Regions from separate parts of the Paenibacillus sp. J22FR21 genome, predicted to be linked through region 1. Evidence: a T-box and tRNA genes for the amino acid it is inferred to sense, from the RefSeq annotation. Region 1 holds a T-box; the other holds one or more tRNA genes.
What was found. The T-box of region 1 lies ahead of argS (arginine--tRNA ligase). A T-box ahead of a tRNA ligase gene usually reads a tRNA of that ligase, here a tRNA-Arg.

Region 1 (4,266 bases):
CCCTGAACGCAGTACGCCTGCAACCGCCGCAGTCAGCAGCAGCTTCGCTTCGGTTTCCGCTGGGTCATCTGTCAGAATGCGTTCCTGGTGATAGAAACGATTGAAGCGTTTGGCTGCATCGAGCAGGAAACGTGCCACAACCGCCGGTTCATTCTGGCGAAGCGCGCCGGCAATCGCTTCGGGGTAGGCAGCCAGCAGCTTCATGCACTCCCATGCCGCCGCCCCCGAGAGATAGCTGGCCAGCTCACTGCCGGTAACAGCCCCGGATAAGCTGCGCGATTCGGTTTCCGCCAGCGTCAGCTTCCCTTTGGCCAGCAGCTTGAATGCTCTTGCCGCGGTGTACTGCACATACGGACCGGTTTCTCCTTCGAAGCGAAGCGCTTCATCCAGCGAGAAATCCACCTCCAGCATCCGATGGTGAAGCAAGTCACCGAACACAATCGCACCAATACCCACTGCCTCAGCGGTATCCCGTGCATCCGCCAGATCCGGATTTTTCTCTGCAATAATCGCCGCAGCCTTGGATACCGCCTCGTCCAGCACCTCATCCAGGAAGATAACCTGACCTCTGCGCGTGGACATCTTACGGCCTTCGAATTTCATCAGCCCAAATGCCAGATGGCGGCACTGGTCTGCCACTTCTTCACCCATACGCTTCAAGACGGCGAACACTTGTTGAAAATGCAGCTTCTGCTCCGCGCCTACCACATACAGCAGCAAATCCCCGCCCATCTCCTTCTTCCGATAGAGCGCCGTAGCGAGATCGCGCGTAGGGTAGATGGTCGTGCCGTCCGACTTCAGGATGAGGCATGGCGGCAAGCCTTCCTCTTCCAAACGGACCACCTGCGCACCGTCGCTTTCTTCAAGGAGCTCTAGCTCTTGCAAGCGAGAGACGACAGCAGCCATCTTGTCGTTATAGAAGCTCTCACCCAGCGTATAGTCGAACTGCACACCAAGACGACTGTACACACGGTCAAATTCCTCCATGCTGAACGATACAAAATAACGCCACAATCGGTGCGCTTCCTCATCGTCGTTCTCCAGCTTCCAGAACCAGTGGCGCGCCTTTTCTTCCAAAGTCGGGTCCTTCTCCGCTTCCTCATGGAACTTGACGTACAAACGCAAGCTCTCACGAATCGGCTCTTCCTTAAGCTTCGCTTCGTCGCCCCAGCGCATATACGCTTCCATCAGCTTGCCGAATTGCGTGCCCCAGTCGCCGATATGGTTGACGGTGACAACCTCATAGCCACAGCTGCGGTACATCTGAGCGAGCGCATTGCCGATCATCGTAGAACGCAGGTGACCGACGCCGAAAGGTTTGGCAATATTCGGAGAGGACATATCCATGATGACGCGCTGACCTGCCCCGATCTGCGATTGCCCGAAGTCGGCAAGCAGCAGCGGCGCAAGGAGCCTCGGTGCCCACTCTTCCCGTACGAGGAAGAGATTCAAGTAAGGGCCCTTGGCTTCGGCGCGAAAAGTCGGTGACACGCCCGTGCCGGCACCGGCACCGCCGATCCGCTCCGCGAGCTCTGCGGCTATTGCCGCCGGCGCGCGCTTCAGTTCACGCGATAGGGCAAAGCAAGGGAATGCGACATCACCAAGCTCCGGATTTGGCGGGAGCTCCAGCAGCGATACGATGTCTTCGTAAGTCAGCGTCGGTACATACGGCTGCAGCTGTGCAGCGGTCCACTGCAATAACAGGTTCATCATGATCATCCTCCCCGAATGTGGTCACAACCCTCTTGAGACAAATAAAACCCCCGTCTCTAATAAAGAGACGGAGGTTGATTTCCGCGGTACCACTCTTCTGGTTTTCATTATGGCTGCACGAACAACGAACTGCAAACAGCGGCGGCCATGCCGAAAACCTCTCAAGCACGATAACGGGGTGACCGGATTCATCTACTTACAGAGACAGAGGCGTATGAACTTCAATCGAGCCGCCGCACTGCATGATTCAATGAATCTACTCCCGGGTCCGCTTCCCTTACGCCGCTGCGCCGGCTTTCACCAAGGATGATTCGCTCATCCAGCCCGGCTCGCTGCTAGCACCGATCTGCAAGGTACTGTCCCGTTCATCGTATGTAGCTGTTATAACTGACTGTATTTCCCCTATTATATGCAACCTCGCCAAAAATGCAAGCCTCTTTATGAGGTTTGCCTAGGTCTGCTCGAGCGGAATTAAATAAGGCAGCACTATCCGCCAAGCTTCGATCCGATCTGCAGTCGAGCGCATCGCAGCCGTTGGTATCGGACTGGTCGACGGCAGCTTGAGCAGCGTGATCCTGCTGAGTTCGGGCAAGCTCCGGAAATACTTTAAGAACGTGTCATGCGACTTGGCCCCGTTACACACAATGCAGCTAATCTCCGGATATTCCGCAAGCAAGCCCGGAATGTCATTGGGCTGTTCCTCGCGAATGTTCACGTCGAGGCTGCCCTCTCGCTGGCAAGAGGCAATTACATCCCAGAGCGCAATTCCACGAGCCTTGGCAAAAGCGAGCCGTTCCTCGTATTCTTCAGCCGGCGTTTGGCCGAACAAGCCATACACCACCGGCCATAGATGATTGCGCGGATGAGCGTAATATTGATGCTTCGCAAGCGAAGCCGTTCCAGGCATGCTGCCAAGGACAAGCACCCGCGCACGAGCGCCGATCTCCGGCGGAAATGAATGTACTCTCATGAAGCAGTCCCTCCCCCTCTTCTCCATAGGAAAACAGAAAGAGACGTATTAATCAAGCCCCATCTAGAGCTGGGGCGATGCCGGCGGCGTGCCGGTCAGCCGTTCTATTTTGCGACATATATCATGCTGCCACTCCGTATCGCCTGTCATCGAAGCCAGCAGCGAGAGATTGTACAAATTCGCAACTTGTCGGCAAATCATCGCGTTCACCGCCAAGCAATGCTCAAAATCCGCCAGCTCTTCCGCCGAGAGCTGCCTCTTGCTACGTACCGTCCACAGCTCCGCGAGCCGCTCGTGAATTGGCAATAAGCTCATAACTTGCTCGCCCCCTCAATTGTTAGACTACTACTATTCATTATGACCAAAAAATGAAGCCCTAAGCGGTGGGCATACGGTAGTACTCTAACCAGAGCTGCTTTATTGTTATTTTATAGCTGATTCCGGCACTCTGAAACTTGACCGCCGAAAAAGAAGAAGCCTGATTTGGAAGGGGATTACGGGCGGATTATGGGGATTTAGCGTGCGAATTCAGGAGCGATTATAGGGGTGATTCAAGGAATGGATAAAGGAATGGATTGAGGGAGCAATAAAGCTTGCCGAGAAAATCTAACGAATCGTAGTAGCCTTATTCGGCCGATATTCGCGATTTCTATAATCTAACGAACCGTAGGGGTCTTATTCTGGGATAATCGGCTCCAATATACTCAAAACCTTCAAATAAGGCCTGTTCGGTTCGTTAGAATTTTCTCAAGGCTTTTTTCGGGCAAATAAGGCCTGTACGGTTCGTTAGAATTTTCTCGATGCTCTATTCGACAAATAGCACCTGTACGGTCGTTAGCGTATTCGCGATCCACAACCCGCATGCAGCCCATGCTAGGAGCCCCTCATTTTCTAACCAACAAAAAAGGACGGGAGCATCGCCCCCATCCTTCGCTATTATTTAATAAAGCCAAGCAGCATTTCGCGGATGACTTTCGCCGCGACGATTTGTGTTTGTTCTGTCGGGTCGTAGGCCGGTGCTACCTCAACAAGGTCACAGCCGACAATGTTAACGCCGGAACGAGCGATCGCGTGAACCGCATCGATCAATTCCTTCGACGTGATGCCGCCGGCTTCCGCCGTACCTGTTCCCGGTGCTGCCGATGGATCCAGCACGTCGATGTCGATCGTCAGATAGACAGGACGGCCTTCAAGCTCAGGCAGTACTTTCTTCAGTGGCTCAAGCACTTCGAACGGGTGGAAATTGATGTTCTCGCGCGCAAATTGCCACTCTTCGCGGGAGCCGGAACGGATACCGAATTGGTAGACGTTCTTGCCGCCGATTAGGCCGGCTGCTTTGCGAAGCGGTGTGGAGTGCGAAAGCGGTTCGCCTTCGTACGACTCGCGCAGATCCGCATGGGCATCAAAGTGAATGATTGCCATGTCCGGGTACTTCTTGTATACCTCTTGGAAAATCGGCCACGAAACGAGATGCTCGCCGCCAAGTCCTACAGGCATTTTGCCGTCATCCAACACGCCGCGAACGAATTCACCGATCACCTCAAGCGAGCGAGCCGCGTTGCCGAAAGGCAGCAGCAAATCGC
Region 2 (4,266 bases), on a different contig from region 1:
TGCGTAGAACAAGATCCTCTTGGATGTTTTCCAAGTTGCCGTTAGCTGTGAAAATCGAACGAAGCTCTTCAACCGTACGGCTGTATTGCTTCGAAAGTTTCTCAAGCTCTTCGTTCAGATCTTCTTCACCTACGGTGATGCCTTCGTTCTTCGCGATTTGCTCAAGAACAAGGTTGTTGCGAACGCGTTTGATCGCGTCAGCGTGCATTTGAGTGCGAAGAGCTGCTTCGTCTTGGCCGGAGAACTGGTAGTACAGATCCAAGTTCATGCCTTGCGAACGAAGACGGTTCTCGAAATCGCGAAGCATGAACGAAGTTTCGGAATCGATCATGGATTCAGGAATTTCAATTACTGCAGCGTCAGCTGCTTTCTCAACGACAGCTGTTTCACGAGCTGCTTCGTTTTCCTTTGCTTTTCTGTCAGCAAGTTTCGCTGCCAGGTCTTGCTTGTACTCTTCAAGAGTATCGAACTCGCTTACGTCTTTCGCGAACTCATCGTCAAGCGCCGGAAGGCTCTTACGTTTGATTTCGTGAAGTTTCACTTTGAATACTGCAGGCTTGCCAGCAAGGTGTTCTGCATGGTATTCCTCAGGGAATGTAATTTCGATATCCTTGAAGTCGCCAGTTGCCATGCCGATAACTTGATCTTCAAAGCCGGGAATGAATGCGCCTGAACCAAGCTCAAGGGAATGACGCTCGCTCTTGCCGCCTTCGAATGCTACACCGTCAACATAACCGTCAAAGTCGATTACTGCAGTATCGCCGTTCTCAGCTGCGCCTTCTTCGATCACGTTCAATTCAGCGTGGCGTTGTTGCAAACGAGTCAATTCAGCTGTGATTTCTTCTTCCGAAACGACTGCTTCAGCGGAAGGAATTTCGATGCCTTTGTACTCGCCAAGCTCAACTTCAGGCTTAACTGTTACTTTCGCAACATACTTGAACGATTGGTCTTTCGCAAATTGCTGAACATCGATGTCAGGACGATCAACCGGAATGACACCAGTTTCTTTCAGTGCCGCTGCATACGTGTCAGGAAGCAAAATGTCGATCGCGTCTTGATACAAGCTTTCAACGCCGAAACGCTTCTCAAACATACCCCGTGGTACTTTACCTTTACGGAATCCAGGTACGTTTACCTTCTGAACGACCTTCTTAAATGCCTTGTCGATCGCTTCATTAACTTGTCCTGCCTCAACCTCTACGTTGATGGAGACAAGATTCTTGTCTATTTTTTCCCAAGTTGCTGTCATGTTATGCTTTCCCCTCCAAATTAAATAACGCTTCTGCGTCAGATCTTACCCGTAATAAACCATTCTATTATAATCAAGATTTGCGTTAATATCAAGACTAGCCGCCATCACCGTCCAATTTTAATTGCGCGATCTGCCGTAACGACCTGCAAGCCTGCTCATAACGGAACCGAAGAGCATCCGTAATCCCGTAAGTTTCCCGCACATCGTCGTCATCTGCTCTGCCATAAAGTGACAACTCAAGCACTTGATGGAGTGCAGCAGAATAACAATCTACGGTCTCATCGTCATCAGATAACAGCCGACTGTATGCCGTCGTGCCATACAAGCATTGCAAGCATTCTTTCCACAACTCTCGTGCAAAATGGGGCAGCGTGGCTTCCTGTACTTCTGTTACCGATTCTACCCGTTCAACGACCCTTGTAACCACTTGCGGAAAATCATCCATCGAAAGCGGAGTCGCTTCGATCTCGAGATCCACCTGCTCCCCAAGTCGATCCAGCCTGATTGCTCCGGTTACACCGCGCTTCTTCAACGATTGCAGCGCCTTGAATTGCAAGGCAGGATGCAAATCCGTTCTCGTCAGCCATGTGATGATGGCTTCGTCGACACTTGGATGTTTGATATAAGCAGCCCGCTCCAGTGCCAAAATTTGCTGATCGGCAACGGGATGATGCTGCATAATATAAAGCACCTGCTGCACGTAAGCTTCATCGTGTTCAACGGAACTCAGTGCTCCTTGGCGAAGCGACTCCTCATCGCCTTCCGGTTCGGATGAGTCTGTATGTATGCTGTCGTTCGAGTCACCATAGCCCGGAAAAGCAACATCAAGCCATGATAATAAATTGGTCCATTCTTCGTAGTGACGCTTCTCTTCGCCCTGGCAATTCAGCAAGAAACGAAGCAGTCCTTTAGCTTCTCCATATTGTTCGGATTCAAGCATGCGCGTCAGTTGGTTCTGATATTGATCCAGCATATTCGGAAACAAATATACGTTCTCTCTGTTATCACCCTGCGAGGGGTCCGAGGTTGTAATAGAATCACCGCCTTATCAATCAAACTGCCTGCAGAAATGCGTATTATGTACAGTTAGAGTTTGATTATATCACTCTCAGCTGTTGATTTCCATTTTAGCCTGTGCTATTATTTGTCTACTTTGTTTTTTCTGTGCGGGTGTAGTTCAATGGCAGAACGCCAGCTTCCCAAGCTTGAGGCGAGGGTTCGATTCCCTTCACCCGCTTATAACATAATGCAGAACAACCTTTTCAAAAAAAGTAGTTGCACTACCGGAACACTCCGTGATATACTACTTCTTACGTGTCCCAGTAGCTCAGTTGGATAGAGCACACGCCTTCTAAGCGTGTTGTCGGGGGTTCGAATCCCTCCTGGGACGCCATTTAACCAAGCGTTTCAGACACTACATCAACACTGACAGCCTCCTGATGATTTGTGCTTCGGCACATTTCCGGGAGGCTTTTTTGATTTCAATTCGTCTCCGGCCAGCTCGGCACCTCTTGAATTAGTAACAAAGCCACGAACGCTTATCGCAATTATTCCCATGATTTCTCTCAAAATGTGGTACTATTAGTCTATCATTCTAGCGAATAATGACTTTCAATGTCGGAGGCTGTCGAAATGAGCTCATTTGCCGATTCAAATCGCCATACGCGTAAAACTGCTTCACCCATTCAGCGTGATAGTGCCGAGCAGAGCAGCAAAACATCCCCCTCGTCAGCGGGCAGCCGGGAAAACGAATCGGAACCCGGAAAGCTGCTGCAGATGCAGCGCGCATCCGGTAATCAAGCTGTGCTGCAGATGATGCAATCAGGTAAAGGTACAATAATGCGTCAAACCGGTGCGGCTCGGATGGGAAGACCTGACCGCGTGAACAGTCCGGCATCTTCTACCGTTCCGGCAACGCAGGCTCCTTCCCAAGCACCTGCCGCTGCCGCACCGGAGCAGCAAGCGCAAGAGGCAGCCGCTGCTCCGGTTTCTGCTCCGGCTGTAACGGCAAGCGCACCGGCGGCTCCGCCAGCCCCTGCCGCTCCGTCAGGTCTAGCTGCGGCTGCCGCTCCGGCAGCCTTCACTCCACCGCCTATTCCTGCCAATTTAAGGGGGAAAGCAGGGTACAGTGAGGTATACAGCTGGCTGAAAGAACAGTCTACCAAAGAGAAGAAATCTGCTCTTTTCGCATACTTCGACGCCCTGACACCGGAACAGAAAATGTCTGCGATTCGGGCGATGAACGGCGCCAGCAAACGTTTCGTCGACCTCGATACCGTCAAGAAAACGATGGTCACAGGTATCATTAGTAAATCGGTCGATTGGGATAAATTTTCAGTGTTCGCCAGAGATGCCAACAAAACCGATACGAAAAACTACAATGCGGACACGGACAAAGATTATCTCGGATATGCCGCAATAGGCACTTCCGCTTCTACCGGCGGCGCGGGAGGTTCCGCTACCATTAGCGCAGGACTGGGAGCGAAGGCTGCATTGCCCGTTGCGGAAGGCATCGCTCCTGCGGCAGGAGCGCTTAGCGGACTCGCTTCGATCTCGCAAATCTACAATGCCACTGAAAACTACGACGAATCGTTAAGCAATACCGGCAAAGCACAGCAAGTCGTAGGCGAAGGCGGCGCAGGTGCGGCCGATCTGGCCCGTTTCAGCGCAGGTACCGTGAACAGTGTACGTACCGTTGCGGGCATGGGGCTCAACGCCGGAGCAACCGTCGCTGCCGGCGCGGCAGGCATTGTCGGCGGCGCGGCCTATATGGTCAGCGGTGTAGCCGGCTACAGAGAGAATAAGAAGAATGCCAAGAGCCTGCATGAGATGGAAGACAAGATGAAGGAAGGCAGCGATGCGCGCGCCACAGATCTCGGACATGCAGCGAACCTTGGCGGTTCGACGCAGGAAATGAACAAAGACAAGAACAAAGCGACTGCCGTCAAAGGAGCGCTTATGGTCGCAGGCGGCGCTGCTCTCTTAATCGCAGCGGCCTCCCCTGCCGGCCCGAT

Region 2: it encodes a tRNA-Arg, which carries the amino acid that the T-box ahead of argS (arginine--tRNA ligase) is inferred to sense. The anticodon was not compared.

What each region holds. Positions count from the first base shown of each region.
Region 1 is NZ_JBWDNJ010000008.1:220,007-224,272, reverse strand. It holds gene argS (arginine--tRNA ligase) at 1-1,713, opposite strand, end outside; T-box leader at 1,774-2,091, opposite strand; gene AC0YNS_RS25945 (DNA-deoxyinosine glycosylase) at 2,165-2,683, opposite strand; gene AC0YNS_RS25940 (DUF7667 family protein) at 2,747-2,998, opposite strand; gene speB (agmatinase) at 3,620-4,266, opposite strand, start outside.
Region 2 is NZ_JBWDNJ010000002.1:131,409-135,674, reverse strand. It holds gene tig (trigger factor) at 1-1,249, opposite strand, end outside; gene AC0YNS_RS06405 (hypothetical protein) at 1,347-2,237, opposite strand; tRNA gene AC0YNS_RS06400 (tRNA-Gly) at 2,419-2,489, shown strand; tRNA gene AC0YNS_RS06395 (tRNA-Arg) at 2,569-2,645, shown strand; gene AC0YNS_RS06390 (hypothetical protein) at 2,885-4,266, shown strand, end outside.